4 regions of the Streptomyces sp. NPDC059224 genome follow, and region 1 is predicted to be linked to each of the others. Evidence: riboswitches for the same ligand, from Rfam matches in the RefSeq annotation. Region 1 holds a riboswitch; each other region holds the start of a gene.

Region 1 (7,478 bases):
GCGGCGGCGACGAGGGTCCTGCGACGCGTTGCGTTGATGACCATGATTCCGTTTTCTCCCCCTAGGTCAGCCGACGCCCCCTGCGTCGGCTTCTGGGGAGAGGTACGGAACTGATCTCAGACTGGACTCAGTCCAGCAATGTGACCTGCGCCACAGAACCGGGGGTCACCCCGCCCGGTGCACCACCGCGTCACACAGCTCCAGCAGCGTCACCTTCGCGTCGCACTCCACCAGCGGCGCCAGGGCGGCCCTGGCCTCCTCCGCGTACCGGACGGTGTCCCGGCGCGCCTGCTCCAGCGCCGGGTGCGCCCGCAGGGCCGCCAGGGCCTCCGCGTGCCGAACGTCGTCCGTGAGGTCGGAGTCCAGCAGCTCGCACAGCGCGATGTCGTCGGGCAGCCCGAGCCGCGCCGCCCGCTCCCGCAGCCGCAGCACCGGAAGCGTGGGGACGCCCTCGCGGAGGTCGGTCCCCGGGGTCTTGCCGGACTCGTGGGAGTCGGAGGCGATGTCCAGGACGTCGTCGGCGAGCTGGAAGGCGACACCGAGGCGTTCGCCGTACTGGGTGAGGACGTCCACGACCGTCTCGTCGGCACCGGACATCATCGCGCCGAAACGGCAGGAGACCGCCACCAGCGAGCCGGTCTTGCCGCCGAGCACGTCGAGGTAGTGGTCGACGGGGTCACGCCCGTCCGAAGGACCCGCCGTCTCCAGGATCTGACCCGTCACCAACCGCTCGAACGCGAGGGCCTGGACCCGCACCGCCTCGGGTCCGAGGTCGGCGAGGATCTGCGAGGCGCGCGCGAAGAGGAAGTCACCGGTGAGGACGGCGACCGAGTTGCCCCAGCGGGTGTTGGCACTGTCGACACCACGCCGCACGGCCGCCTCGTCCATGACGTCGTCGTGGTAGAGCGTGGCGAGATGGGTCAGCTCGACGACCACCGCCGACGGCACGACGCCCGGCGCGTACGGGTCACCGAACTGCGCGGCCAGCATCACCAGCAGGGGCCGGAACCGCTTCCCGCCGGCCCGCACGAGGTGCTGCGCGGCTTCCGTGATGAACGGGACCTCACTTTTGGTGGCTTCTAGCAAGCCCTCCTCGACAGCCGTCAATCCGGCCTGGACATCGGCTTCCAGAGCCTGGTCCCGCACGCTCAGCCCGAACGGCCCGACGGTCACGAGGGGTCTCCTGTCTGCTGGTGTCCACTGGCGGTTACATGGTTTGTCGATAGGTCGCTGCCATCACTCAAGTCAGCGTATCCGGTCAGGTTTCGATCACCGAGGGCGCCCACCGTTACACCTCGGGCACTATCGGATCACGACCGGTATGTTCTTGATCAGCTGATACGACCTGACATGCAATGACTTAACAGGATGTGCTGGTGCTTGTCCCGAACCAGGGGGCGAGCCGTGTCCCGGACCGGGTCCTGAACCGGATCCCGGACCAGCACCGACACCGGGTCCGGCCGCGGATCGTCCCGCAGACCTCCGTCCGTGGACGGTCGCGCCACCTCCTGCCGACGTCACCTGCCCGGAGGTACCCCTTCCGCGGTCCGCCGCGTTCCGATCCACCCCCGTATGCCCCCTCCTCCACGAGATCAGACATGCGCGATCAGACATGCGCGCGGGCGCGCGTGGGGCCCGGTCCCGGCCGGCGCGGTGCGGGCGGACTCACGACCCGCGAGCAGCCGACGGCGCGGCCTCGGCACGGACGAGGGCGTGAACACGGTCGGGGGCTCCCGCGGTCGGCACCCCTCGGGACGCGTCCCCCTCGGGACGAGGACCCGCGCGCCCGGGCCGCTCATGACGCTCGCCGCGACCCCCAATCCCCGGACGGCCGCCAGGACAACGACGCGCGACGGGGCGGAGGTTCCGCTCTCACGGAGGACACACGCGCATGGACGATCGCTCGGCCGCCGTCGAGTCGTGACGCCTGCGCCCCGCCCTCGGCGTGACCGGAATCACGTACCGCCACACGGGAACTCCCGGCACCTCGGCATCCACCCGCCCAGGTCCGTCGGTCCGCTCACCTCGAAGCGAAATTCCGCTTAACAAGGCAATTCGGACAATTCATGGAATCACTTGTGATGTGCACCACTTCACTCGCTCCAATCGAGGCAATCCATACAAATGGCGGAGCGGGGCTATTCCCTCGACACCCGAAAAGGCGGATTCAATCAATCCCCCTTTGTCCGATTCGCCGTAATTGCCACTTCGTGAAGTGGGTCACGTGGCCCTGAGTGCCACCGAGGCGGTAAGGCGACCCTCTCTCTCCTTTTCCTGTTGGCGAGTTGAGGCTTGGCAACCGCAAAGGATCAAGTACCCCATACGACTCAGACCAAGGTCAATCGGCGTGTTGGGGGAATCAGGTACTTGTTCCGGACATGTGCTCTCGCATACGTTCCGGCTCACCGGGCGGACGCCAAATCCTGCCGCCGCCCGTCGCGACCATCAACGAGTCCATTCGCACGGCAGGAGCGGGGGAACCAGGTAAGTCGCCGGACCGGGCGACCGACGTCACCGACGGACGTCGTACCGGAACGGCTAGGGGTGAAGTCGCCTCGCCTCAGGGCGGTGCGACCGGGAACTCCCCGAGCCCGAACCCGACAGCTCACCCCGCAGGCGACGGAGAGGAACCACGACATGTCTGCTGCCCCTCAGCACCGCCGCCCCCGCCGTAACCGCGTCATCCGCACGCTCGCCGTCGCCGGTACCGGCGCCGCCGTTCTCGCCCTCCCGCTCATCGGTGCGACCGCCGCCTCCGCCGCCACGTCCACCACCTCGACGGCGTCCACGACGCTCGCCGGGTACCCGAACAACCTCGACGGCTGGATCCGCGAGTCGCTCGCGATCATGGCCGAAAAGAACATTCCGGGCAGCTACAACGGCATCTACCGCAACGTGATGCGTGAGTCCTCCGGCAACCCCCGGGCCATCAACCTCTGGGACTCCAACGCGGCCGCCGGCATCCCCTCCAAGGGCCTGCTCCAGGTGATCGACCCGACGTTCAAGACCTACCACGTGGACGGCACGTCGTTCGACGTCTACGACCCGGTCGCGAACATCACCGCCGCCTGCAACTACGCCGCCGCGCGGTACGGCTCGATCGACAACGTGCACGGCGCGTACTGACCGGCGCCGTCAGGTGAAGAGCCTTTCGAGGACGACGGCGATGCCGTCGTCCTCGTTCGACAGGGTGATCTCGTCGGCCACCGCCTTGAGTTCGGCGTGGGCGTTGGCCATGGCCACCCCGTAGGACGCCCAGTCGAACATGGGGATGTCGTTGGGCATGTCCCCGAAGGCGATGGCCCGTTCGGGGCTCAGCCCCAGATGGTCGGCGGCCAGTGCCAGCCCGGTCGCCTTGGTCACCCCGCACGGCTGGAGCTCGACCGTTCCCGGCCCCGACATGGTGACCGTCGCGAGCGATCCCACCACCGCGCGCGCGGTCGCCGCCAGTTCGTCGTCCGACAGGGTGTGGTGGCGCAGCAGCACCTTGCTGATGGGCGCGCACCACAGGTCGTCCCGCCGGCCCACGCGCAGCGCGGGCAGCGTGGGGTGGGGCATCAGATAGCCCGGCTCGATGAGCGTGAGCCCGTCCACGCCGTCCTGGTCGACCGCCGCGTACACCTGCCCGACCTCGGCCTCGATCTTGCCCAGGGCGGTCTCGGCCAGCTCCCGGTCCAGGGTGACCGACCACAGCAGCCGGTCCGCGCCGGCGTCGTAGAGCTGGGCGCCCTGGCCGCAGACCGCGAGTCCCGTGCAACCGAGGTCGTCCAGGAGGGGGCGCACTCTCGGCGCGGGGCGGCCGGTCACCACGAGATGCCGGGCGCCGACCCGGCCCGCCCGCGCGAGCGCGGCGAGCGACCGTTCGGAGAGGGTGTCGTCGGCACGCAGCAGTGTGCCGTCCAGGTCGGTGGCGATCAGTGAGTACGGGGTGGGTGCGACCATGATCAGAGAATACGGACAGCACGCCCCTGAGACTCACTGTGCGTTTCGGCCTCAAATGGCGCCCGCCGTATCGGCGATGGGGCGTTGCCGGTGGCGCGCGTTACGTTCTCGGTGGGTCGGCGGTACCGATGGGGCTGGAGCGGCGTGGTGACGGACGGACCGGAGGACTTCCGGGCGCATCTGCTGGAGGCGGCGACCGGGACGCGGCGGACCCCGGCGAGGCAGGCTGGAACTGCGCCTGCCGGCTCATCGACGGCTTCGAGCGGCTGGGCGACTGCCCCGGGGACCCGGTCGGCGGTGCGCTGTGCACCGAGGAGACCAGGCGGCTCGGACTCTGGTTCGACGAGGACGGCGACGCCCCCGAACTGGACGCCGGTCACGAGCTGCTCCCGTCGTCGGCCATACGAACGCCCGTGTGAGGTAACGGGCGGTGGCCGCCGGTGTGCAGGCGTCCTCGGCGATCGCGTACATGGGAACGCCGAGGCGTCCCGGACTGCGAAGCGCGCCGACCCCGCCGGGATGCGGCGGACCGTCGCCGAACTTGACGATCAGGCCCGGCACGTCGCGATCCGCGTCGAGCGGCATGCTGACGGCATTCCTGGCCACGGTCCCCCCAGGGGTCCCCCTGTACGGACCGGATCCACCCCGTTCGTGTCCCCCGAAGGACGCTGAGCCGGAATTGCACCCTCCGACAACGCCTATTCGGACATTGCGAACTCTTTAGACACTGCCGCGACGGCCAACTCACCCGTAACGTGTGGCGCGACCACATGGAATGCCGCCCAACGCCAGAGCGACGTCACCGCACAGTCGGCCCGGCGCGGCACGGATGAGAGCGAGGCAGTCACCCCATGCCCCCCTTGCCCCCCTTCGAGGTCCCCGAGGGTGACCCCTTCGGCCCGCACAATCTTCCGTATGGCGTGTTCTCGACCCCCGAGAGCACGGAACGGAGGGTTGGCGTCCGCCTCGGCGACCACGTACTCGACGCCGGTGCCGCGGCTCTCGCCCTCGGCTCCCCCTACGCCACGATGCTCGCCCGCCCGACCCTCAACCCGCTGCTGGCCGCGGGCCGCACCGCGTGGTCGGACGTACGGCGCGCCCTGACCGCGTGGGTGACCGTGCCCGCGCACCGCGAGGTGCTCGAACCCCTCTTCCACCCGCTGTCAGCGGTGGCCATGCACCTGCCCTTCGAGGTCGCCGACTACGTCGACTTCTACGCCTCGGAGAACCACGCCCGGAACGCCGGCCGCATCTTCCGCCCCGACGCCGTCGAACCGCTCACCCCCAACTGGAAGCATCTTCCGATCGGTTACCACGGCCGCGCGGGCACCGTCGTGGTGTCGGGAACGGACGTCGTACGGCCGTCGGGCCAGCGCAAGACGTCCGCGGACCCCTCGGAGGCTCCGGTGTTCGGCCCGTCGGCCCGGCTGGACATCGAAGCCGAGGTCGGCTTCGTCGTGGGGACGCCGTCGCAGCAGGGCCGGCCGGTGGCGCTGAGCGACTTCCGGGAGCACGTGTTCGGGCTCACGCTCCTGAACGACTGGTCGGCGCGCGACATCCAGGCGTGGGAGTACGTGCCGCTCGGCCCGTTCCTCGGCAAGTCCTTCGCCACCTCGGTCTCGGCGTGGATCACCCCGCTGGACGCCCTGGAGGAGGCACGGGTGGCCCCGCCCCGGCGGACGCACCCGCTGCTGCCGTACCTCGACGACGCCGCCGAGGAACCCGCGGGCTACGACCTGCGGATCTCGATCGCGATCAACGGTCATGTGGTGTCCGAGCCGCCGTTCTCCACCATGTACTGGACGGCCGCCCAGCAACTCGCCCACCTGACCGTCAACGGCGCCTCACTGCGCACCGGCGACCTGTACGGCTCCGGCACGGTGAGCGGTACGGAACCCGCGGAGCGCGGATCGCTGCTGGAGCTCACCTGGAACGGGCGGGACCCGCTCGACCTCCCGGACGGCAAGCGGACCTACCTGGAGGACGGCGACGAGGTGACGCTGTCCGCGTGGGCGCCGGGGCCGGGCGGGAGCCGGGTGGGACTCGGGGACGTCAGCGGGCGGATCGTCGCCGGGTGAGGGACGGCGGGCGGGGAGGCCGGGCCGGGAGGCGCTCGCGCGCGTGGGTGCTCCGTCCGCCGGGCTTCGGTGCGGAGAACACCCGGATCCTCGTCGGAACCTGACTCGGGGCGTTCCGTCCCGTCATACTGGCGGGACACGCACCATGCGATGCGCCCGCACGCGCAGCATGCGAGGCGACGGCGCACCTGTCACGTGACGCGCCGGCGTACGCACTCCGTCGCGCAACGGCGCATCACCCCCGCACCACCCGCCACCGCACGCCCCTCCGATCGGGAAACGGAGCCTCGGCATGACCTTCTGCCTGCTCCTGCTGAGCGTCGTCGCCCTGACGGCCGCGGTACCCGCGCCACGCGCGCTGGTGCGGGCCCTGTGGCCCGAACGGGAACCGGTGGTCGCGCTGTGGGTGTGGCAGTGCCTGGTCGCCACCGTGCTGATGTGCTGCCTGACCGCGCTCGTCCTGGGTGCGGCGGCCGTCTTCCACACGGTGCGCGACCGGGTGTTCGCTCCGGCGCCACCGGCGGTCACCGCGGCGTACGACCTCTCTGTCGCACCCTTGTGGGCGGTCGCCCTCACGGTCCTGCTCGCGTGCGGGGCCGCGTGGACGACGGCGATGCTCACCCGTGAGCTGGTCGAGGCCCGGCGACGGCGCGGCCAGACCCGCGCGCACCTGCGCGAACGGGCACCGGAACTGCCGGCGGGGCTGCCCGCGGCACGCGGCCCGATGCTGGTGCTGGAGGACGAATACCCCGACGCCTGGTGGATGCCCGGGCATCCCGCCCAGTTGGTCGTGACGACCGGCGCACTGCACCGCCTCACCGACCACCAGCTCGACGCCGTCCTCACGCATGAGCGGGGTCACGCGCGCGCCCATCACGACTGGCTGCTCCACCTGTCCAGCGCACTGGCCACGGGCTTCCCGCGCGTGCCGCTGTTCTCGCACTTCTGCGACCAGACCCACCGGCTCGTCGAGCTGGCCGCCGATGACGCGGCGTCCCGCCGCTGCGGTCACCTCACCACGGCCCTGGCCCTGATCGAGCTGAACCAGCACCGTGGAGTCCTGTCCTGCGCGTCCAGCCGCCGGCTGCTCGGCGAGCGGGTCGACCGGCTCCTGGAACCGCCACCACGCCTGCTGCGCCGTCAGCGGGCCCTGACGACGACGGTGGCCGCACTCGTGCCCCTGCTGCCGCTGCTGATCACGTTCGCTCCGGGGCTGACGGCGCTCGGATAGGGCTCTGCCTCGGCTGGAGGTCCGGCGATGGGCGATGCCCGCGCGGCGCAACGGACGGATTGCGATCGGGCTCTGGACGGGCTGGAGCCTGAGCCGCTCGGGAAATCCCTCGGCTGTTTCCGTCGGCCCGGGGATAGCCTCGGCACTGCCGTAGTCCGACGGGGAGGGGCATGACATGCAGGACGCGCAGGACGTGCAGCGGCCGGACTGGGTCGCGCATGCTGGGG
Region 2 (7,478 bases), on a different contig from region 1:
CTCGGGCTCAGCGCGGCAGCGGCGCGCCGGCGCTTCTGTGGGCCATGAACCGTGGGCTGGTCAGGACGAACCCGGGCCGGAGGGTGTCCAGTTCGAGGATCTGGAGGTGGCGGGCCAGCGGTCCGTGCCCGCCGTCGAGCCGCAGCCGTACCCGGGGACGGGTGTGGACGCGCGGTCGGCCGTCGGCACGGACCAGGGTGCGTACGGTGCAGTCGCCCCGGCGGCCGTAGAGCACCCAGTCCGCCTCCGGGCAGCGCACTCCGGGGCCGGGGCCGCCCTCGACGCCCAGGCCCAGTTCCGGTGCCTCGACCCGCAGTTCACCACCCTGCAGGAGGACCTCGGCGGAACCGTGCACGGCCGGCTGGGCCCAGAGCTCCTCGGCCACCGCCCGCGCCTCCTCGGTGCCGACGGCGAGCGCGACGACGTACCGCCCGGTGCGCCGCAGGTCGACGCGGCGCAGCAGGTCCCTGGCCAGGTCGTACGGGCGCGGCCGCCACAGGTCGTCGACCAGGACGGACAGGCCGAGTTCGGTGTAGGGGCCGATGGTGGTGCAGCGGTGCTCGTAGAGGGAGAGCACGGCCAGGGCCCGGCGCCCGAAGCGGGCGGGGACCAGCCAGGTGACGTCCGGCAGCAGGCTGCGGGCGACGTCGGCGTCGACCGGGTAGCACAGGTGCGCGGCGGACGAGTCGTAGTAGCGGACCGGCACGTCGACCGGGCCCGCCGAGGTGGGGACGCTGGTGGTGGGGACGGTCAGCAGGGGGTGGCCCTCGGGCGGGTGGGCGCGGTTTTCGAGCCGGTAGACACGGGTGCGTTCCACCGGGCCCCGGTAGGACGTGAGGGCCTCGTCGACGTCCCGGGTGACCTGCGGGATCACGGTCTCCAGATGGTCGATGTAGAAGCGGAGCAGGTGGCAGCGCGGGAACTCGGGGTCCGGACCGGTGTAGACGGCCCGGTAGCGGTTGGGGTGCGGGCCGGGGGCGGCGCCCCTGCCGCCGTCGTCGAGCGCCGGGACGATGTCGTGCCGGTTGGTGATGCAGGCGAGCCAGGTGCGGGGGTCGGCGGGTTCCCGGCGGCCGACCGGCGCGCCGACGGCCACCACGTGCGTGACCCGGTAGGCGCGGCAGAACTCCTCGTCCCGGGCGAGGTTCAGCAGTGCGATGGCGCCCTCGCCGTGTCCGACGAGCGCGAGGTCGGCGCCGCGCGGGACGCCGTGGTCCCGGATCGCCAGCAGGACCGAGCGGGTGTAGGGCGAGTCGGCCGCGAACAGGTTGCGCCAGGCGTCGGCGAAGTCCTGCGGGGAGTCGTCGCGGGGACGGCCGGGGGTCGTGCCGGGTGCCTGGACCACGTACCGGAGCACGGCGTCGGGGCCGCGCACCTCCTGGACCAGCACCCGGCTCTCGGCGTCGAGGACGTCCAGGTTGCGCAGGAAGGCGAGCAGGGAGCCCCTGGTGGCGAGGGACCGCGCCTCCCGGGCGGACGGTTCGACGGCCTGCACGGCGCCCTCGCCGCGGTCCGGGGCGGCCGGGTGGGCGGCGCTGATGCCCCGCACCGGGTCGGCGGCCAGCTCACGGCCGGCGGTGAGTGCCCAGGCAGTCTCGTCACTGACCGGATCCTCGCCCAGCAGCCCGCGGACGGCGAGGAGTTCGGCGAGGATCGGGGCCAGTGCGGACAGCGCCCGCCGGGCCTGTCGGTCCTTGAAGAGGGCCCGCAGCGCGTGGACGGCCTCCAGGTCCCGGCCGGCGCCGAGCACGGCGGTCAGCCGGCGCATGCCCGGGTCCCGCCCGAACTCGGGATGGTCGAGCAGGACGGCGGCGATCCTCAGCCGCAGCGAGGTGACCGCCACCAGCGCGGCCAGGCTCTCCCGGCCCAGCGCCTCCCCCGCCGCGCCGAGGAGACGGCCCACGCCGTCCGGGGCCACGATCGCCGCTCCGCCGAGCCCCCGCCGGTCGGTGAGCGCCCGCAGCAGCGCCCAGCGGGCGGCGTATCCGGTGCGCGGGCGGCGCCGCGCGGAACCCGTCAGCGCCGGGGCGAACAGGACCGAGCTGGTCCGTGCGCAGACCTCGCGGATGCCTTCGGCGACGTCCACGACGTCCCGGGCGCACTCCCGCAGCAGTTCCTCCGTGGGCGGCCCGGCGGCATGCCGGTGCGCTGCCATCCGGCGCTCCCTCGGATCGACGACATGGCCTGGTCCCATCGTGTGCCCTGGGCCCGGTGCGCGCACCTTCGTCCGTGCGGGTGACGGAGCGCGTCGCGCGGGGCGGGTCAGGCGTCGTCGGCGAGGCCGGCGGCGACGGTCGCGCCGAGCTCCCAGCACGCCTCGATGTCCGCCGTGCCGGGCTCGCCCGTCACCGTGACCGGCTGAGCCGCCCGGCGCCAGCCGAGGCCGGTGGTGAGGGCGTCGAGGGCGCGCAGGGCGCCGGTGACGTCGTTGCCGCCGTGCACGTAGGCGCCGAAGGGACGGCCCCGCGTCTCGTCCAGGCAGGGGTAGTAGATCTGGTCGAAGAAGTGCTTGAGGGCGCCGGAGACGTAGCCGAGGTTGGCCGGGGTGCCGAGGAGGTAGCCGTCGGCCGTGAGGACGTCGGAGACCGTGGCGGACAGCGCCGCCCGCCGCACGACCCGGACGCCCTCGATCTCCGGGGCCGTCGCCCCGGAGACCACGGCCTCGAACATGGCCTGGCAGTGCGGTGAGGGGGTGTGATGGACGATCAGCAAGGTAGCCACACCGGCACCCTGCCGTGCGCGGCCCGCCGGCGGCAAACGGCGGGCCGCCGGTCAAGGCTGTGCGGCTGGTCGGCCGTGTCGGAGCCCTCCGTTACAGTGACGCGCCGGGACGCCGAAGGGGAGGCAACGGGTGGGGAGCCTGGGGAGGCGAGCCGTACCGCTCGCACTGCTGGCCGGGATGCTGACGGGTTGCGGGGTGTCGGCGCGCGCGACCGGCGTCACGGAGTCGGGACACGCGTCCGGTGCGGCGGCTCGGCGCGGGGGCACGGTCGGCGCCGCCGGTTCGGCCTGTGCGCTGCCGGTCACGTTCGACATCGCCCGCGGCTGGCGGGCGGCGGCCGTGGAAGGCCCGGCCGCGGGTGTCTCGGACGGCACGGACGCCGATCTGGCGGAGAGCCTGCTGCGTCAGGGTCCGGTGACCCTGGTCTGCGAGATCGACGCCAAGCCCGCCGGGTCCATCGGCTTTCTTCGGGTGTCGACGGGGAAGCCGGGCAGCGGTGACGCCGGCGCGGTGCTCCGGGCCTTCGTGGCCGCCGAGGACGGCACCAGCGGAGCGAGGTACCGGCCCTTCACGTTCACGTCCGGCGGGCCGGCCGGGGTACGGGTCGACTACGTCCACACCAGCGAGCTGCTGGGCGAGAGCAAGCGGGAGTCCGCGCTGGCCGTGGTCACGCCCCGCGGGCCCGTCGTCCTGCACCTGGGCGGGCTCGACAGCGCGGAGCACGACGCGATGCTCCCCGCGTTCGAGCTCGCCCGGCAGACACTGCGCACCGCCTGACCCCGGCACGGGGGCCGGGGCCGGACGCGCCGTCTCCGCCGGGCCGGGGCCCGGCGGAGACGCGTCGCCTGGGTCAGGACGACCTCCACCGGGTGCGCCACAGCAGCACGAACCCGGCGGCCAGCAGCAGTCCGCCGAAGGCGGCCGGCCAGAGGCTGGTTCCGGTCTCGGCGAGATCACCCTGGACGGCCTGCGGCTCGGTCTGGGGCGCGGTGGACGGGTTCTGCCGGCCGGCCGGAGCGGCACCGGCGGTGCTCGCCGCGTCGGCCGGGGCCTGGGTCTCGGGCCGCTCGGTCGGCTTGCTGATGACTCCGCCTCCCGTGCCCGAGGACTTCTTCGGCGAAGCGCTCGTGTAGACGTGCGGCAGACCGGAGTCGCCGGAGCCGGACCTCGTGGCCGACGGCTCGGCCGCGGGCTCGGAGGGCTCGGCGCTCTGCGTCTGGGCCGGCGGGTCGGCCGGGGCCGCCGTGTCGCTCGGCTCGGTGACCGGGCTCGCGGTGTCCGACGGCGGGTTCTCCGGGGTCGCCGACTCGGACGGGTCGGGTTCGGCGCTCTGCGACGGCGGCTCCTCGTCGGCCCCCGCGCCGCAGGTACGGCCGGAGTTGATGCAGCCGACCATCTTCCGCATCAGGTCCTCGTCGAAGACGTTGATGAAGTCGCCGTGGTCGGTGACCGGCTTGTGCAGCTGCTCGGGGAACGAGTCCACCGCGAACAGCGGGACCGTCCGGCCGCCGTCCTGAAGGCTCGGCGCGTCCACGTCGTAGACGATGCGCTGCACCAGCTGCGGGATGGCCTCGAAGCCGGCTGGGCAGCTGCCGTCGGCGGCCTCGAACGCCACATGGGTGCGGTGGTTGGCGCTGTCGATGTTCCGGCCGTCCCAGCAGCTCTGGAACCGGAACGTACGCACCACGTCACTGCCGGAGGGACAGAGCGGGTACTTGTCCTTGAGCTGCCGGTCCTCGAAACCGGTGCAGCTCCAGGAGGCGTTCGCGTTGGCCGGGCCGTTGACGAAGGACTTGGCGTCACCGGTGATGATGCGCAGCAGCCGCGGCATCTCGGTGACCTTGGAGGTCGGGTTGCCCTCGAAGGTGAGCGTGACCTCCTTCGCCGTCACGATCTGCCCGGCGTTGCCCTCGGTGCCGCCGCCCGGCTTGTCGGCGTCCCGCTCCTGCGTGCCGTTCTGCAGGCGCAGCACGGGCCAGTAGTACGTGGACTTGTCGCCCTGGTCCGCACAGCTCGTGTCGGCCTTCGCGAGGTCGTCGTCGCTGGCGAAGGCGTTGTTGGACTGGTTGCCGATGTAGTCGTGGAAGTGGTGCGCGCCGTTGGAGACACCCGGCGCCACGATCACGTTGTCCGAGTTGAACAGCCCGTTGGCGTTGACACCGCAGCTGGAGGAGAAGGTGCCGGTGGAACCGCCGGACTGCTCGGCCGGGGTCGTGACATTGGGCTGGACGGCAGTGATGTCGGCGTAGTCGGCGGCGACGGGGCCGTTGCCGCCCTGGCCGCCGATGCCGGTCCCGGCGCCGGCACCGGCGCTCGCGCTCTGACCCGGTGTGGCGCCGTCCTGCGGCGACGCCGACTGGCCGCCGCCCTGGTCCGAGGAGCGCAGGGTGCAGGGGGCGAGGTCGTCGAGGCCCTCGGGGCGGTCGCCCTCCCGGCCGATGGCGTCGGCGATGCGCTGGAGGGATTCGGACCGCTTCTCCTTCAGCGGACCCAGAATCGTCTGGTCGGCGAGAGAGGGGTTCTGCCGGATCGCCGCCGCCGACTCCTTGAGCTGCTGGTAGGCGGCCGCGATCTGCTGGTCCAGCTGCGCGAGTTCACCGTCGACGTCGGCCCGGGCCGCGTCGGGCACGTCCGTCAGACGGCTGCCGGCGTCGGGGCAGTAGACGGTCGGCGCGGACAGCACCTGGGCGGTCTGCCCGGCCTGCTGGTCCGAACCGCCTTCGGTGGCCGAGGCGTAGACGTTCACCGCGACCAGTGTTGCGCCGCCGAGCATGAGGGCGACCGCTGCGAAGGTCGCTCGTTGTGCGCCGGTCGGGCGTCTGCGCCTGTTGGGTCTCAAGGTCGTTCCCCTGCGTGTCGTGGTCGGGCCGGACATGGAAATCCCCCGCCCTGTACGCGGCCCGGCGCCGCCGTGTTCAACGGCCCCACGAATTCACGGCGATCTCATAGGAAGCAGCCGTCCGGTCGCCCACGACACCGCTCCGGCACCTCGAACGCTACGACGAACATCACAATTACGTATCGGACATTAGCCACTTCAACCTTCACACGAGTGACACAAGTTGGCTAAGTTGACGGGCAAGCCGCTCGGCTCCCCCCGGCGAATCCCGTCGGGCCGCGCGGCCTCCGCCCAATCCGGTGCCCAACGGGGCCTCCCGGAGCCGGGGACCCAACCGAACCACTGGGGTGAATCGGCCAACTGCCCTGAGGGGCGACGGCCGTAGGGCATGCCTTCCGGATCGACCCGCCCGAACCCGACAGCTAACCCGGTCGGCGGAGTACGGAAGGAGCACGACCCCCATGGCGCCCGAGAGCCGTGACGAGGTTCGACAGCGGATCGACAGCCTCTACGACCAGGCCGAGAACGCCACCGGGAACTACAACGCCACACGCGCGATGAACGGGGGCTCGCGGTCCCGCGGTGTCCCGCTGTTCAAGCGGCCCCGGCGTGACGACCCGGGCCTCGACAGCATCGCCCGCGAGTGGTTCGACGGAGCGCGCTCGCGGCTGGGGCCGAGTGTCCCGGCGGCGCTGCCCTCCGACCGGCAGCCCGCCCGTCCCGGCCCGCGACGCCCCGTCAGCGCCATGGCGGCCGACCTGCTCGGCCAGCTGGAGGGCACCGGCGCGGCCCGGCCCGAGCTGACCGCGGGGCCGTCCGCGAACAGCGACATCGAGGTCGTCCGCGAACCGGCGGGGCGCCCGCTGGAACTGACGGCCGGATCCCCCGCGGCACTGCCCCCGGGACCGTCCAGCTCGCCCAAGGCGCTGCCCGCCGCCGCGCCGCAGCGGGCCACGCCGGGCGCGTCCAAGACCAAGTACCAGCTGAAGATCGCCAAGGCGCGCGAGCTGCTGTCCCAGCGCACCGGACAGCGCGCGATCGCGGCGCCCGAACCGGCCGCTCCCGTCCCGGCACCGGCACCGGCACCGCAGGCGGCTCAGGCCCCCTGGCCGGCGCCCGAGGCCCAGGCCCCCGCGCAGCAGTGGTCGGCCCCCGCCGGCATGCCGGAGCGGTACGGCGACACCGGCTCCTCGCGGGCCCCGACCGTGACGGAGACGACGGGTGGCATCCCGGTGGTGTCCGCGACGGACACAGGCACCTTCCGGATCATGACCCCGGGCGCCGTCCAGTCCCGGTTCCCGGCGAACACGGACGGCTCCCGCGTGATGACCCCGGGCGCCACCGACGGCTTCCCGCCCGTGACGGGCGGGGAGACGGGTGCGATGCCGGCCGCGGGCGCGGGCGACACCGGCTCCTTCCGGGTCATGACGCCGGGCGCCACGGGCACGTTCCGGATGCCGGACGACACCGGCGGGTTTCCCTCCGTGCCCCCCGCGCACACGGACGCCTTCCAGGCCGCGTACCCCGCCGACACGGGCGCCTTCCAGACGCCTGCGCCCGTCCCGGGCCCGATGGACAACGGTTTCTTCCCGGGCGTCGCGCAGGACGCGGCCGCCGCCTACCTCAGCACGCCGGCGGCCACCGCGGAGGCCGCCTATCCCGCCGCCGCGTACGCCGCGTCGGCCCCGGACGCGGCGGCTCCCGCCATGCCGACGGCCGGCTTTCCGACGGCCGCCGTGCCGACGGCCGGCTTCGGCACCGGCGCCTTCCCCGCGGCGCCCGCCGTGGACCTGGGCGGCTACCCGGCCGGGACGCAGCCGACGGCCGCCGGCTGGGGATCAGCCGCGCCGATGCTCACGCCTCAGGCTCCGCTGCCCGCGCCGGTGATACCCGCGGCCGTGACGGACCCGCCGTGGG
Region 3 (7,478 bases), on a different contig from region 1:
GGCAGTTGTCCTTCGACGACCTGCACGAGCATCGAGAAGCCGGTGAGCACGCGGGACACCTGCACGACCGCTACGACAGTCTGTCCTTCGTCTCCGGCCGGCCCCTCGACCCCCGTCGCCTCATGCCCTTCCTCGACAGCCGGCCCGAGGGGCTCTACCGGATCAAGGGGTACGTCGACTTCGGGCCGTACGACACCGGGAACCGGTACGCCGTGCACGCCGTGGGACGGTTCCTGCGGTTCTACCCGGAGCCCTGGGGGCGCGCCGAGGAGCGGCTGACCCAGGTCGTGCTCATCGGCTCCGGCATCGACGCGGACGCCCTGCGCAAGGAACTGGACGCGTGCACGAACGACTCCCCACACGCCGACGAGCACGGCATGTGGGGCGTCCTGCGCTACGTACAGGGCCTGGAGGAAGACCCTGAGCAGGGCTACCAGCCCTAGACCGGGCCCGCCACCACCGACACCGTCTTCGGCAGGGACACGCCCGAGCCGTCCCGGCGCGGGTCGATCTCCGGGAGTTCGGCCGGCGTCCCGTTCTTCTGGGCCGCCTTCGCCGGGACCGGCCCCGCCCAGGCGAAGGCCAGGCAGTCCTCGCCCTTCAGGAACCGCTGGCAGCGCACCCCGCCGGTGGCGCGGCCCTTGCGCGGGTACTGGTCGAACGGGGTCAGCTTGGCCGTCGTCTGCACCGAGTCGTCGAGCGTGCCGCGGGAGCCGGCCACCGTGAAGACCACCGCGTCGGCCGCCGGGTCCACCGCCGTGAAGGAGATGACCTTCGCACCCTCGGTGAGCTTGATGCCCGCCATGCCGCCCGCCGGACGGCCCTGCGGGCGCACCTGGGAGGCCTGGTAGCGCAGCAGCTGCGCGTCGTCGGCGATGAACACCAGGTCCTCCTCACCGGTGCGCAGCTCCACCGCGCCGACGATCCGGTCGCCCTCCTTGAGGGTGATGACCTCCAACTCGTCCTTGTTGGACGGGTAGTCGGGGACCACGCGCTTGACCACGCCCTGCTCGGTGCCGAGGGCGAGACCCGGAGAGGACTCGTCCAGCGTGATCAGGCAGACCACCGTCTCGCCGTCCACCAGGGAGAGGAACTCGGACAGGGGCGCGCCGCCCGCGAGGGTCGGGGCGCTCGCCGTCTCCGGGAGCTGGGGCAGGTCGACCACGTTGACGCGGAGCAGACGGCCGGACGAGGTCACCGCGCCGATCTCGCCACGGGCGGTCGCCGGCACCGCCGACACGATCACGTCGTGCTTGGCCCGCTTGCCGTCGGCGTCCTCCGGGAACGGCTCGCCGTTCGTCGTGCGCGCCAGCAGGCCCGTCGAGGAGAGCAGCACCCGGCACGGGTCGTCGGCCACCTGGAGCGGCACCACGCTCGCCGGGACACCCGATGCCTCCAGCAGGACCGTGCGCCGCTCGGTGCCGAACTTCTTCGCCACCGCGGCCAGTTCGGCCGAGACCAGCTTGCGCAGCTCCGCGTCCGACTCCAGGATCCGGGTCAGCTCGGCGATCTCCGCGGTGAGCTTCTCCTTCTCCGCCTCCAACTCGATGCGGTCGTACTTGGTCAGGCGCCGCAGGGGGGTGTCCAGGATGTACTGCGTCTGGATCTCGGAGAGCGAGAAGCGCTCCATCAGGCGCTGCTTGGCCTCCGCGCTGTTGTCGCTGGAGCGGATCAGCCGGATGACCTCGTCGATGTCGACCAGGGCCGTGAGCAGGCCCTCGACCAGGTGGAGGCGGTCGCGGCGCTTGGTGCGGCGGAACTCGCTGCGGCGGCGGACCACGTTGAAGCGGTGGTCGAGGTAGACCTCGAGCAGCTCCTTCAGGCCGAGCGTGAGCGGCTGGCCGTCCACCAGGGCGACGTTGTTGATGCCGAAGGACTCCTCCATCGGCGTCAGCTTGTAGAGCTGCTCCAGGACCGCCTCGGGCACGAAGCCGTTCTTGATCTCGACGACCAGACGCAGCCCGTGCTCGCGGTCGGTGAGGTCCTTGACGTCGGCGATGCCCTGCAGCTTCTTGGAGTTGACCAGGTCCTTGATCTTGGCGATGACCTTCTCGGGGCCGACCGTGAAGGGCAGTTCGGTGATGACCAGGCCCTTGCGGCGGGCGGTGACCGTCTCCACCGCCACCGTGGCGCGGATCTTGAAGGTGCCGCGGCCCGTCTCGTACGCGTCCCGCACGCCCTCCAGGCCGACGATGCGGCCGCCGGTGGGCAGATCGGGGCCCGGGACGTGCTTCATCAGCGTGTCCAGGTCCGCGTTCGGGTACCGGATCAGATGCCGGGCGGCCGAGATGACCTCGCCGAGGTTGTGCGGCGGCATGTTCGTGGCCATGCCGACCGCGATTCCCGACGAGCCGTTGACCAGCAGGTTCGGGAACGCGGCGGGCAGCGCCACCGGCTCCTGCTCCTGCCCGTCGTAGTTCGGCGTGAAATCGACCGTGTCCTCGTCGATCGACTCGGTCATCAGGCTGGTCGCCTCGGCCATCCGGCACTCGGTGTACCGCATGGCGGCCGGCGGGTCGTCGTTGCCCAGGGAGCCGAAGTTGCCGTGGCCGTCGACCAGCGGGACACGCATCGAGAACGGCTGGGCCATGCGCACCAGCGCGTCGTAGATCGACGCGTCGCCGTGCGGGTGCAGCTTGCCCATCACCTCGCCGACCACGCGCGCGCACTTCACGTAGCCGCGCTCGGGGCGCAGGCCCATCTCGTTCATCTGGTAGACGATCCGGCGGTGCACCGGCTTCAGGCCGTCGCGGGCGTCCGGCAGGGCGCGCGAGTAGATGACCGAGTACGCGTACTCGAGGTAGGAGCCGCGCATCTCGTCCACGACGTCGATGTCGAGGATCCTCTCCTCGTACGAGTCGTCGGGCGGCGGGGTCTTCGTGCTGCGGCGGGCCATCGCTGCCGGCTCCTTGCTCATGCGTGAACGGGATCTGACGCTGACCATTGTGGACCGCGGTACTGACAACCCGGGCCAGGACCCGGTCTCCGCGGCCCGCCCCGGTGCCACGGAGGCTTTCGGGAGCGGGTCGGACGCAGGCTACGCGATCCGCTGTGGGCGTACGTGGTGCGGGAACTTCGCCGGGTTCCGGCACGCTTGCATACAGTGGCAGGACTGGCAGAAAAACCGCGGTTCGAGACGGCTTCCGCGAGTGAGTGACGCGAGCGAAGGGACGTACATGCCCATGGGTCACACGACCACGGCCGAGACAGGCTCCGGAGGCCTGACAGCGACCGAGCACCGCTTGGCCAACGGTCTGCGCGTGGTGCTCTCCGAGGACCACCTGACCCCGGTCGCGGCGGTCTGCCTCTGGTACGACGTCGGTTCCCGGCACGAAGTCAAGGGACGTACCGGCCTGGCTCACCTTTTCGAGCACTTGATGTTCCAGGGCTCCGCCCAGGTGAAGGGCAACGGCCACTTCGAGCTCGTACAGGGCGCCGGCGGCTCGCTCAACGGCACCACCAGCTTCGAGCGCACCAACTACTTCGAGACCATGCCCGCCCACCAGCTGGAGCTCGCCCTCTGGCTGGAGGCCGACCGTATGGGCTCGCTGCTCGCCGCCCTCGACGACGAGTCGATGGAGAACCAGCGGGACGTCGTCAAGAACGAGCGCCGCCAGCGCTACGACAACGTCCCCTACGGCACCGCCTTCGAGAAGCTCACCGCGCTCGCCTACCCGGAGGGCCACCCCTACCACCACACGCCGATCGGCTCGATGGCGGACCTGGACGCGGCCACCCTGGAGGACGCGCGGGCGTTCTTCCGTACCTACTACGCGCCCAACAACGCGGTGCTCTCGGTGGTCGGCGACATCGACCCCCAGGAGACCCTCGCCTGGATCGAGAAGTACTTCGGCTCCATCCAGGCGCACGACGGCAAGCCCGCCCCGCGTGACGGCTCGCTGCCCGACATCATGGGCGAGCAGCTGCGCGAGGTCGTCGTGGAGGAGGTGCCCGCGCGCGCGTTGATGGCCGCCTACCGGCTCCCGGAGGACGGCACGCGCGCCTCCGACGCGGCCGACCTGGCTCTCACCGTCCTCGGCGGCGGCGAGTCCTCGCGTCTGTACAACCGCCTCGTACGGCGCGACCGTACGGCCGTCGCCGCCGGCTTCGGGCTGCTGCGCCTGGCCGGTGCGCCCTCCCTGGGCTGGCTGGACGTGAAGACCTCCGGTGACGTCGAGGTCCCGGTCATCGAGGCCGCCATCGACGAGGAGCTGGCCCGCTTCGCGGAGGAGGGCCCCACGCCCGAGGAGATGGAACGCGCCCAGGCCCAGTTGGAGCGCGAGTGGCTGGACCGGCTGGGCACCGTCGCCGGCCGCGCCGACGAACTGTGCCGGTTCGCCGTCCTGTTCGGCGACCCGCAGCTTGCCCTGACCGCCGTCCAGCGCGTCCTCACGGTGACCCCGGAGGAGGTCCAGGAGGTCGCCAAGGCCCGCCTGCGGCCCGAGAACCGCGCGGTGCTCGTCTATGAGCCCAAGTCCCCCGAGACGGTCGAGGACGCCGACGTACCCGAGGACCCCGAGGCCGAGGCCACGGTCGAAGCCGGCGACAACAACGAGGAGGCGGCGAAGTGAGCGAGCTCGCCACCATGGACTTCCACCCGCAGCCCCAGGCCGGCGAGGCCCGGCCCTGGGCCTTCCCGGCCCCCGAGCGCTCCACCCTGGACAACGGGCTCACCGTGCTGCGCTGCCACCGCCCCGGACAGCAGGTCGTCGCCGTGGAGGTGCTCCTGGACGCACCCCTGGACGCCGAGCCGGCCGGCCTGGACGGCGTCGCCACGATCATGGCGCGCGCCTTCTCCGAGGGCACCGACAAGCACTCCGCCGAGGAGTACGCCGCCGAGCTGGAGCGGGCCGGCGCCACCCTCGACGCGCACGCCGACCACCCGGGCGTCCGGCTCAGCCTGGAGGTCCCGGCCTCCCGTCTGGGCAAGGGCCTCGGGCTGCTCTCCGACGCGCTCCGGGCACCCGCCTTCGCCGACAGCGAGGTCGAGCGGCTGGTCCGCAACCGCCTCGACGAGATCCCGCACGAGCTGGCCAACCCCAGCCGCCGGGCCGCCAAGCAGCTCTACAAGGAGCTCTTCCCGTCGGCCGCGCGGATGTCCCGGCCGCGCCAGGGCACCGAGGACACCGTCGAGAAGATCGACGCGGCCGCCGTACGCGCCTTCTACGACCGGCATGTGCGGCCCGCCACCGCCACCGCGGTCGTCGTCGGCGACCTGACCGGCATCGACCTGGACGAACTGCTCGGCGAGACCCTGGGCGCCTGGCGCGGCACGGCCGCCCAGCCCCGGCCGGTGCCCCCGGTCACCGCGGACGACACCGGCCGTGTCGTCATCGTGGACCGCCCCGGGGCCGTCCAGACGCAGCTGCTCATCGGCCGCGTCGGCGCCGACCGGCACGACCGCGTCTGGCCCGCCCAGGTGCTCGGCACCTACTGCCTGGGCGGCACCCTCACCTCCCGCCTGGACCGCGTCCTGCGCGAGGAGAAGGGCTACACCTACGGCGTCCGTGCCTTCGGGCAGGTGCTGCGCTCCGCCCCCGACGGCAGCGGCGCCTCGATGCTCGCCATCAGCGGCTCCGTGGACACCCCGAACACCGGCCCGGCGCTCCAGGACCTGTGGACGGTGCTGCGCACCCTCGCCTCCGGGGGCCTCACGGACGCCGAGCGTGACGTCGCCGTGCAGAACCTGGTCGGCGTGGCGCCGCTCAAGTACGAGACGGCGGCGGCCGTCGCCGGCACCCTGGCCGACCAGGTCGAGCAGCATCTGCCGGACGACTTCCAGGCCACCCTCTACCGGCAACTGGCCGCCACCGGCACCGTGGAGGCCACCGCGGCGGTCGTGAGCGCCTTCCCGGTCGACCACCTGGTGACGGTCCTGGTCGGCGACGCGGCGCAGATCAAGGAGCCCGTCGAGGCCCTCGGCATCGGCGAAGTGACGGTCGTCGCCGCGGAGTAGCGGGACGCGTGCGCCCGGAGCCCTGGTGACCCTCGGGTCACCGGGGCTCTGAAATGTCCGAATTGGGGCGGAGGTTGCCTGTCTGCCCTGTGGGATGCGCGACAAAAACCGCGATCCGTTTGAGGATTGCGAGGACGCCCTCATAGGTTCTTCCGGACTGTCCGCCAGGCACCGAGCCGCGCCCGCGGCACCGGACAGTCATCGCCGAGTCCCCGTACGGCGCGAGCCAGGGGAGCCGGGGACCCATGCAGTCCCTGGGGTGAATCGGACGCCCGCGCGAGCCGCGAGGGCGCCCGTAGGAGACCTTCCTGCTCCGAACCCGTCAGCTAACCCGGTAGGCGAGAGGGAAGGAAAGGACCAGCCTCTACATGGCGTTCATGTGCGCCTCCGGGAAGCACCGTCGTCCCGGCCGGGTGAAGCGCACCACCGCGCAGGCCGCCGGTATCGCGGCCCTCACCACCACAGGTGTCATCGGCACCGTCTCGGCAGCCCCGGCGCTCGCCGCGGAGAACTCGGTCGAGCAGACCGGCCTCACTCCGGTGATCACGGTCAGCGACTCGGTCGCCGAGCAGATCGACGCCCAGGCCGCCGCGCAGACGGCGGCCGCCGAGCGCAAGGCGGCCGAGGAGGCCGCGCGCAAGAAGGCGGCGGCCAAGGCCAAGAAGGAGCGCGAGGCCGAGGTGCGTGCCGCGCGGGAGGCCGAGCGCAAGCGTCTCAACGCCTTCGTCGCGCCGATCTCCGACTCGTACGTCTCCACCGGCTACCGGACCGGCGGCTCCCTGTGGTCCTCCGGCGCCCACACCGGCATCGACTTCCACGCCGCCACCGGCACGGTGGTGCACGCGGTCGGTACCGGCACGGTCGTCTCCACCGGATGGGGCGGCTCGTACGGCAACCAGATCGTCATCAAGATGGCCGACGGCATGTACACCCAGTACGGCCACCTGTCGTCGATAGGAGTCTCGGTGGGGCAGAAGGTCACCCCGGGCGAGCGGATCGGCCTCTCCGGCGCGACCGGCAACGTGACCGGCCCGCACCTCCACTTCGAGGCCCGCACGACCCCGGAGTACGGCTCGGACGTCGACCCGGTCTCCTACCTCCGCAAGCACGGTGTCGACGTCTGACCCGAACGCGGCGACGACCGTGTGACGTCACGCGGCGAGTGTGCCGAAGCCCCGGCTCCCGAGCCGGGGCTTTCGTCGTTTTCGTGAACCCGATGTCCAAAAAATATGCATGGATTCAGGGCCGCCGTCGGAAATTCCCGCTCATTGCAATAGAGTCACGGAACGGACGCCACTCGGCGGCGTTTCACGGGGATTAAGGCGGAGGTCGGACATGCGTATTCCGGCGCACTCGGTATGCACGGCGATCCGGGACGACATCGTCGCGGGTGTCTACGAGCGCGGCAGCCGGCTCACCGAGGAACTCCTGGCCCGCCGCTACGGTGTCTCGCGCGTCCCCGTCCGCGAGGCCCTGCGCACCCTGGAGGCCGAGGGCTTCGTCGTGACGCGCCGGCACGCGG
Region 4 (7,478 bases), on a different contig from region 1:
GGAGCTCGCCACCTGGCGGTTCGCCACCGAGCCGCTCGGCATCGGCGGGCAGCGCATCGCGGCCGGCGACCCGGTCCTCGTGGTGCTCGCCGCGGCGGACCGGGACCCGGAGCGGTTCGCGGAGCCGGACACCCTCGACCTGTCCCGGCGGGACAACCAGCACCTCGGATACGGCCACGGCATCCACTACTGTCTCGGCGCCCCGCTCGCCCGCCTGGAAGGGCAGAGCGCGCTCGCCACCCTCCTCACCCGTCTCCCGGATCTGCGACTCGCGGCGGACGAGAGCGAGTTGCGCTGGCGCGGCGGGCTCATCATGCGCGGACTGCGCACGCTCCCCGTGGAGTTCACCCCCGTGGCGCCCTCCACCGGCAAAGATGACCGGCGTTCAACTATGTGATCTTCACGTGATCTGCGCGGCATTAACTTGTGACAAGTGATCGTCTGCCTATACCTTCACCCATCAGTGCGGCGCGCCGGCAGGACCCGTCGCGCCGGTCACCGCTGTCGCTCGAAAGGTTTCCGCATGCTCTCCGGGAACGGTCGTCACCGTCGCCCCCGTCAGGCTCCGGCTCTTCTCGTCGCGGCCGGCGTGACCGGCTCGGCCATCGCCATCCCGCTCCTCGGAGCGGCGAGCGCCAACGCGGCCGACGGCGGCACCTGGGACAGGGTGGCCGAGTGCGAGAGCGGCGGCTCCTGGAGCATGGACGCAGGCACCGGCTACTACGGCGGCCTGCAGATGTCCCAGGACGACTGGGACGAGCACGGCGGCCAGGAGTACGCCAGTACGCCGGACCAGGCGAGCCGTTCGCAGCAGATCGCCGTCGCCGAGAAGATCCTCGCCGACCAGGGCACCAAGCCCTGGCGGACCTGTGCCCTGTTCGCCGGGCTGTCCTCGGACGACTCCTCGGTGAACGTCGACACGGGCCTCGGCGGATCCGGCGACACGTCCGGCTCCTCCGACTCGTCCCCCGGGCTGTCTGATTCGTCCTCTTCATCTGGTTCATCGGATTCATCTGGTTCATCGGATACCGGATCGTCCGACTCCTCGCCGGACGCGTCGGGCGCCACGGACCCGGACTCGGCCACCCCGTCCCCGAGTGGGAGGGGCGACTCCGGCAAGGGCGCCTCCACCGGCTCCACGAAGACGGACAAGTCGGGATCCAAAGGCTCCGGCACCCCGGAGGTGAGCGAGAACCCCGTGGTGCCCGAAGCCGACGACTCGGACAATTCGTGGCAGACGGGCAGCTCTTGGGATCTGGTCGACACGGGAGCCGTCAGCAGCAGCGGCAAGCACCGCGGCGGCTCGGCGGACGAAAGCGTGACAAACGGTCAGAGTGCGACGTCTTCCGGACGTCACGCCTCCCCGGGTGCCGGCACCTACACCGTGCGGGACGGCGACACGCTCGCCTCCATCGCCGACTCCCTTGACCTCGACGGCGGATGGCGCGCGCTCTTCGCCGCCAACAAGGCGGACATCGGCACCGACCCGAACCACATCGCCCCCGGTCAGACCCTGAAACTCAGTAGCTAAACGGATTGAAACCGGCGGGAGTTGACGCTTCCGCCCGCCCTATTTCGAAGCCAAATGTCCGCTTTGGTGAAAGTGTGGGATGAGTCTCAGAAGCCCTGATCATCTTTGATATTCGCCGGATCGCCTGTTTACGGTCGAGGCCGCTCGTCACCACGAGCCCCGGCCGCCGCAACGCCGAGTCCTGCCAGCGGCCACCCGGGAACAGTCGTCGCGTCAAGCGCCGTAGGCAGGAGCGGGGGACCCAAGGTAGGTGCCGGGACCGGTGGTTGAGGCTGCCGTGTCCGGCTCGGGGTGAAGCCGCGCACCGTGAGGTGTGCGGCCGGGCAACTCATTCGGCCCGAACCCGACAGCTCACCTCGCAGGCGTCGGTGAGGGGATCCTCCATGCTGTTTTCCGGCAAGGGCAAGCACCGTCGTCCGTCCAAGGCCGCCCGCGTCGCCGCGCTCGCCGGCGTCACCGGTGTCGCCATCGCCGCTCCGCTGATGGCCACCGGCACCGCCTCGGCCGCCACCGCCTCCGAGTGGGACGCCGTCGCCCGGTGCGAGTCCGGTGGCAACTGGGCCATCAACACCGGCAACGGCTACTACGGCGGTCTGCAGTTCTCCGCCTCCACCTGGGCCGCGTACGGCGGCACGCAGTACGCCGCGCAGGCCAACCAGGCCACCAAGGCGCAGCAGATCGAGATCGCCGAGAAGGTTCTCGGCGCGCAGGGCAAGGGTGCCTGGCCGGTCTGCGGCACGGGCCTGTCCGGCGCCGCCCACACCGGCGGCAGCACCAGCTCGTCGAGCAGCGGCACCGCCACCCGCTCGACCGACACCCAGGCCGCCTCCCGCTCCGCCGAGCGTCCGGCCGCCAAGAAGACGGTCACCACCCCGACCGGCAAGAAGGTCAAGAAGGGCGACGGCGAGTACAAGGTCGTCAAGGGCGACACGCTCAGCTCGATCGCCGAGAAGCACAAGGTCAAGGGTGGCTGGCAGGCGCTGTTCAAGCTGAACAAGGACATCGTCGACGACGCCGACTTCATCTACCCGGGCCAGCAGCTGCACCTCAAGTAGGCCCCGGGAGGCGGGCACCCCGAAGTGACAGGCGGCGCCCGGCCGAACCACAGCGCTCACACAACCGTGGTCCCCGCGGTGAGGACCACATGAGGGCCACCCCCGTCCCCCACGGCTCCCCGCTCCGGTGCGTCTTCCCCCGTACGCGCCGGGGCGGGGTTTCTCTTTGTCCTCGTGCGGTGGTCCTCTCCTTGACCCGCTCTTCTTCCGTTCTTCATCGGACCCCCCTTTGTTCCGTGCATGAACAATGAGTACCGTCTCTGTGTCCACGGGCCGGTCGGTCGGCTGGCTCACGGGCCCGGGACGGTTAGGCTCTAGTCGCAAGGCTGAGCAAGGGCCGACCAGGCCCGCGTGCGCCCGCACAACCAGCGTCACATCCCAAGAAGGAGATGCTCGTGCCGTCCATCGACGTCGTCGTAGCCCGGGAAATCCTGGACTCCCGAGGCAACCCCACGGTCGAGGTCGAGGTCGGCCTCGACGACGGCAGCACGGGTCGTGCCGCCGTTCCCTCCGGCGCCTCCACCGGCGCCTTCGAGGCCATCGAGCTCCGTGACGGCGACCCCAACCGCTACCTCGGCAAGGGCGTCGAGAAGGCCGTCCTCGCCGTGATCGAGCAGATCGGCCCGGAGCTGGTCGGCTACGACGCCACCGAGCAGCGCCTGATCGACCAGGCCATGTTCGACCTGGACGCCACCGACAACAAGGGCTCGCTCGGCGCCAACGCCATCCTCGGCGTCTCCCTCGCCGTCGCGCACGCCGCCTCCGAGGCCAGCGACCTGCCGCTGTTCCGCTACCTGGGCGGCCCGAACGCGCACCTGCTGCCGGTGCCGATGATGAACATCCTCAACGGCGGCTCGCACGCGGACTCCAACGTCGACATCCAGGAGTTCATGATCGCCCCGATCGGCGCGGAGTCCTTCTCCGAGGCGCTGCGCTGGGGTGCCGAGGTCTACCACACCCTGAAGAAGGTCCTGAAGAACAAGGGCCTGTCCACCGGCCTCGGCGACGAGGGCGGCTTCGCCCCGAACCTGGAGTCCAACCGCGCCGCGCTCGACCTCATCCTGGAGGCGATCAAGCAGGCCGGTTACGTCCCCGGTGAGCAGATCGCGCTCGCGCTCGACGTCGCCGCGTCCGAGTTCTACAAGGACGGCAAGTACGAGTTCGAGGGCAAGTCCCGCTCGGCCGCCGAGATGACCGAGTACTACGAGGAGCTCGTCGCCTCCTACCCGCTGGTCTCCATCGAGGACCCGCTGTTCGAGGACGACTGGGCCGGCTGGAAGGTCCTCACCGACAAGCTCGGTGACAAGGTCCAGATCGTCGGCGACGACCTGTTCGTCACCAACCCGGAGCGCCTGGCCCGCGGCATCGAGGACGGCGCCGCCAACGCCCTGCTGGTCAAGGTGAACCAGATCGGTTCGCTCACCGAGACCCTGGACGCCGTCGAGCTGGCCCAGCGCAACGGCTTCAAGTGCATGATGTCCCACCGCTCCGGCGAGACCGAGGACGTCACCATCGCCGACCTCGCCGTCGCCACCAACTGCGGCCAGATCAAGACCGGCGCCCCGGCCCGCTCCGAGCGCGTCGCCAAGTACAACCAGCTGCTGCGCATCGAGGAGATCCTCGACGACGCCGCGGTGTACGCCGGCCGCAGCGCCTTCCCGCGCTTCAAGGGCTGAGCCGTAGGGCCCGTAGAGGGTAAGGCTTAGCCAGTCGTACGTACGTCCCCGTACCCGGTCCCGTACCGTGTCCGGGGACGTACGCACGTATCAGGGAGGCGGGGACATGGCCGCGAAGGACCGGGACCGGTTCTCCACCGCGACCAGGCTGAAGCTGCTCGGCGAGCAGACGGCGGCCCGGGTCTACCGCTCCCAGACCAAGCGGCAGGCCCGCCGCTCCCGGCTCACCAGCCGTGCCGCGCTGCTCGCGATCGTGCTGTGCACGATGGTCGTCGCGCTCGCCTACCCGATGCGGCAGTACGTCTCCCAGCGTGCCGAGATCGCCGACCTGCAACGTCAGCAGAGGCAGGCCCGGCAGCGGGTCGAGCAGCTGCGGGACGTCAAGGCCCGGTGGCAGGACGACTCCTACGCCGAGCAGCAGATCCGGCAGCGGCTGCACTACGTGATGCCGGGCGAGACGGGCTACATCGTGATCGACCCCGCTGCCGCCCAGCAGGCGCACGCCTACCTCGGAGCGGCCGACCGGCCCTGGTACGCGAACGTCTGGGACGGCGTCGACAAGTCCGACGCGTCCGACCAGTGAACCGACAGAAAGCCACGCAGAACACAGTCATGCAAACGCCCCCGCCCTCCACTCCGCGCACCGAGCCGACCGACGCCGACGTCGAGGCCTTCAAGCAGCAGCTCGGGCGGCCGCCGCGCGGGCTGCGGGCGATCGCGCACCGGTGCCCGTGCGGGCAGCCGGACGTCGTGGAGACCGCGCCGCGGCTGCCGGACGGCACGCCGTTCCCGACGCTGTACTACCTGACGTGCCCCAAGGCCGCCTCCGCCATCGGCACCCTGGAGGCCAACGGCGTGATGAAGGAGATGACGGCACGTCTGGAGAGCGATCCGGAACTGGCGTCGGCGTACCGCGCCGCGCACGAGGACTACATCCGGCGCCGGGACGAGATCGAGGAACTGACGGGGTTTCCGAGCGCCGGCGGGATGCCGGACCGGGTGAAGTGCCTCCATGTGCTGGTGGCGCACTCGCTGGCCGCGGGGCCCGGCGTGAACCCGCTGGGCGACGAGGCGATCGCCATGCTGCCCCAGTGGTGGGCCAAGGGCACGTGCGTGACGCCGGCCAAGGAGGACGACCAGTGACCCGTGTCGCCGCCGTCGACTGCGGTACCAACTCCATCCGGCTGCTCGTCGCCGACGCCGACCCCGAGACCGGTGAACTCGTCGACCTGGACCGGCGGATGGTGATCGTGCGGCTCGGGCAGGGGGTCGACCGGACCGGGCGGCTCGCGCCGGAGGCGCTGGAGCGGACCTTCGCAGCCTGCCGGGAGTACGCGGCCGTCATCAAGGAACACGGGGCGCAGCGGCTGCGGTTCGTGGCGACCTCCGCCTCCCGGGACGCCGAGAACCGCGCGGAGTTCGTACGCGGCGTGCTGGACATCCTCGGCGTCGAGCCGGAAGTCATCACCGGTGACCAGGAGGCCGAGTTCTCCTTCACGGGCGCGACGAAGGAGCTGACGGGGCAGAACCAAGGGGGCGCGGAGCGCCCTTCGACCGAGGGTGGTGGTGGGCGACGGGTGGGCGACCTCGCCGAGCCGTTCCTCGTCGTGGACATCGGCGGCGGCTCCACCGAGTTCGTCGTGGGGTCCGAGCGGGTGCGGGCCGCGCGGTCCGTGGACGTCGGCTGCGTCCGGATGACCGAGCGGCACCTGGTGCACGGGGGACAGGTCAGCGACCCGCCGAGCGAGGCGGAGATCGCCGCCATGCGGGCGGACATCGAGAACGCCCTCGACCTCGCGGAGCGGACCGTGCCGCTGCGCGAGGCGCGCACCCTGGTCGGCCTGGCCGGCTCGGTCACCACCCTCTCCGCCATCCACCAGGACCTGCCGGAGTACGACTCGGCCGCCATCCACCACTCCCGCATCCCCTACGCCCGGGTCCGGGAGATCACCGAGCGGCTGCTGGGCTCCACCCACGCCGAGCGGGCCGCCGTCCCGTCCATGCACCCCGGACGTGTCGACGTCATCGGCGCCGGCGCCCTCGTACTCCTGTCGATCATGGAGCGGGTGGGCGCGGCGGAGGTCGTGGTGAGCGAGCACGACATCCTGGACGGCATCGCCTGGTCCATCGCCTGACCCGTCCGAGCGGGCTTCCCGTCACCTCGCCGACCCTTCCGACCTCCTCGGATGAGCGTGCGGGGTGGCGGGTGAGCGCCCCGGACGGCTCGTGACACGCCGTGCCACGACACCCCCGCGGAAAACTTCGTGAAGTTCTTCACAAGGAATTCGGTGCAGGTGGGGGGTGCGGGGGTCCCCATTGGCCCGTTCGGGGGCTCAACGGCCCCGGACGCGTGCTCAGGAGAGCGTTTCGAGGGTGTTTCCGGAGGTGTTCGTGCGGGTGACATCCGGTGTCTCCGCGGTGCCCCCGGAGGCCCGGAGGAGCAGCTCACACGGCATTGACAACGGGTCGTATCGGAAGTCGGTTCCCGCTGGCGGCCATGACCTGCGTCACGTGGGCGGCGGAGTGTAGCACGACCCCTGGAGAACCTTGTGAAGGGGCGCACGAGCGGCCCCCCTGAGGCGGGTGGATACTCGATGCCATGAGCACCACGGAGCGTCCCAGGATCCTCGTAGTAGGCGGTGGGTACGTAGGCCTGTACGCAGCTCGGCGCATCCTCAAGAAGATGCGCTACGGCGAGGCGACCGTCACGGTCGTCGACCCCCGGTCGTACATGACCTACCAGCCCTTCCTCCCCGAAGCCGCCGCCGGCAGCATCTCCCCCCGGCATGTCGTCGTCCCGCTGCGACGCGTGCTTCCGAAGGCGGAGGTCCTCACCGGCCGGGTCACCACCATCGACCAGGACCGCAAGGTCGCCACGATCGCCCCCCTCGTGGGCGAGGCGTACGAGCTGCCCTTCGACTACCTGGTCATCGCACTCGGCGCGGTCTCCCGCACCTTCCCGATCCCCGGCCTCGCCGAACAGGGCATCGGCATGAAGGGCATCGAGGAGTCCATCGGCCTGCGCAACCACGTCCTGGAGCAGCTGGACAAGGCCGACTCCACGACCGACGAGGAGATCCGCCGCAAGGCGCTCACCTTCGTCTTCATCGGCGGCGGCTTCGCGGGCGCGGAGACCATCGGCGAGGTCGAGGACATGGCCCGCGACGCGGCGAAGTACTACAAGAACGTGTCCCGTGAGGACATGCGCTTCGTCCT

The links. A riboswitch is a leader RNA that binds a small molecule or an ion and turns the genes downstream of it on or off. The one in region 1 is predicted to bind cyclic di-AMP.
Region 2: another riboswitch for cyclic di-AMP. It lies ahead of ACFXI4_RS09435 (C40 family peptidase); the one in region 1 lies ahead of ACFXI4_RS15050 (transglycosylase SLT domain-containing protein).
Region 3: another riboswitch for cyclic di-AMP. It lies ahead of ACFXI4_RS21010 (M23 family metallopeptidase); the one in region 1 lies ahead of ACFXI4_RS15050 (transglycosylase SLT domain-containing protein).
Region 4: another riboswitch for cyclic di-AMP. It lies ahead of ACFXI4_RS39635 (transglycosylase family protein); the one in region 1 lies ahead of ACFXI4_RS15050 (transglycosylase SLT domain-containing protein).

Annotation. Positions count from the first base shown of each region.
Region 1 covers NZ_JBHZAN010000012.1:139,539-147,016, reverse strand. Annotated here, with positions in the region: gene ACFXI4_RS15060 (CHRD domain-containing protein) at 1-44, opposite strand, end outside; gene ACFXI4_RS15055 (polyprenyl synthetase family protein) at 166-1,224, opposite strand; cyclic di-AMP (ydaO/yuaA leader) riboswitch at 2,437-2,632, shown strand; gene ACFXI4_RS15050 (transglycosylase SLT domain-containing protein) at 2,638-3,126, shown strand; gene ACFXI4_RS15045 (HAD family hydrolase) at 3,136-3,942, opposite strand; gene ACFXI4_RS15040 (hypothetical protein) at 4,071-4,361, shown strand; partial or broken gene ACFXI4_RS15035 (ATP-grasp domain-containing protein) at 4,291-4,527, opposite strand; gene fahA (fumarylacetoacetase) at 4,803-6,020, shown strand; gene ACFXI4_RS15025 (M56 family metallopeptidase) at 6,313-7,251, shown strand; gene ACFXI4_RS15020 (tetratricopeptide repeat protein) at 7,427-7,478, shown strand, end outside.
Region 2 covers NZ_JBHZAN010000007.1:113,654-121,131, reverse strand. Annotated here, with positions in the region: gene ACFXI4_RS09455 (acetoacetate decarboxylase family protein) at 8-2,155, opposite strand; gene ACFXI4_RS09450 (flavodoxin family protein) at 2,263-2,721, opposite strand; gene ACFXI4_RS09445 (lipoprotein) at 2,852-3,499, shown strand; gene ACFXI4_RS09440 (DUF1996 domain-containing protein) at 3,573-5,495, opposite strand; cyclic di-AMP (ydaO/yuaA leader) riboswitch at 5,840-6,014, shown strand; gene ACFXI4_RS09435 (C40 family peptidase) at 6,023-7,478, shown strand, end outside.
Region 3 covers NZ_JBHZAN010000018.1:69,249-76,726, reverse strand. Annotated here, with positions in the region: gene ACFXI4_RS21030 (CobW family GTP-binding protein) at 1-443, shown strand, start outside; gene ACFXI4_RS21025 (DNA topoisomerase (ATP-hydrolyzing) subunit A) at 440-2,896, opposite strand; gene ACFXI4_RS21020 (pitrilysin family protein) at 3,177-4,571, shown strand; gene ACFXI4_RS21015 (M16 family metallopeptidase) at 4,568-5,956, shown strand; cyclic di-AMP (ydaO/yuaA leader) riboswitch at 6,149-6,312, shown strand; gene ACFXI4_RS21010 (M23 family metallopeptidase) at 6,325-7,080, shown strand; gene ACFXI4_RS21005 (GntR family transcriptional regulator) at 7,292-7,478, shown strand, end outside.
Region 4 covers NZ_JBHZAN010000053.1:34,064-41,541, reverse strand. Annotated here, with positions in the region: gene ACFXI4_RS39645 (cytochrome P450) at 1-397, shown strand, start outside; gene ACFXI4_RS39640 (transglycosylase family protein) at 524-1,531, shown strand; cyclic di-AMP (ydaO/yuaA leader) riboswitch at 1,740-1,911, shown strand; gene ACFXI4_RS39635 (transglycosylase family protein) at 1,915-2,586, shown strand; gene eno (phosphopyruvate hydratase) at 2,976-4,262, shown strand; gene ACFXI4_RS39625 (septum formation initiator family protein) at 4,369-4,845, shown strand; gene ACFXI4_RS39620 (DUF501 domain-containing protein) at 4,875-5,405, shown strand; gene ACFXI4_RS39615 (exopolyphosphatase) at 5,402-6,397, shown strand; gene ACFXI4_RS39610 (NAD(P)/FAD-dependent oxidoreductase) at 6,862-7,478, shown strand, end outside.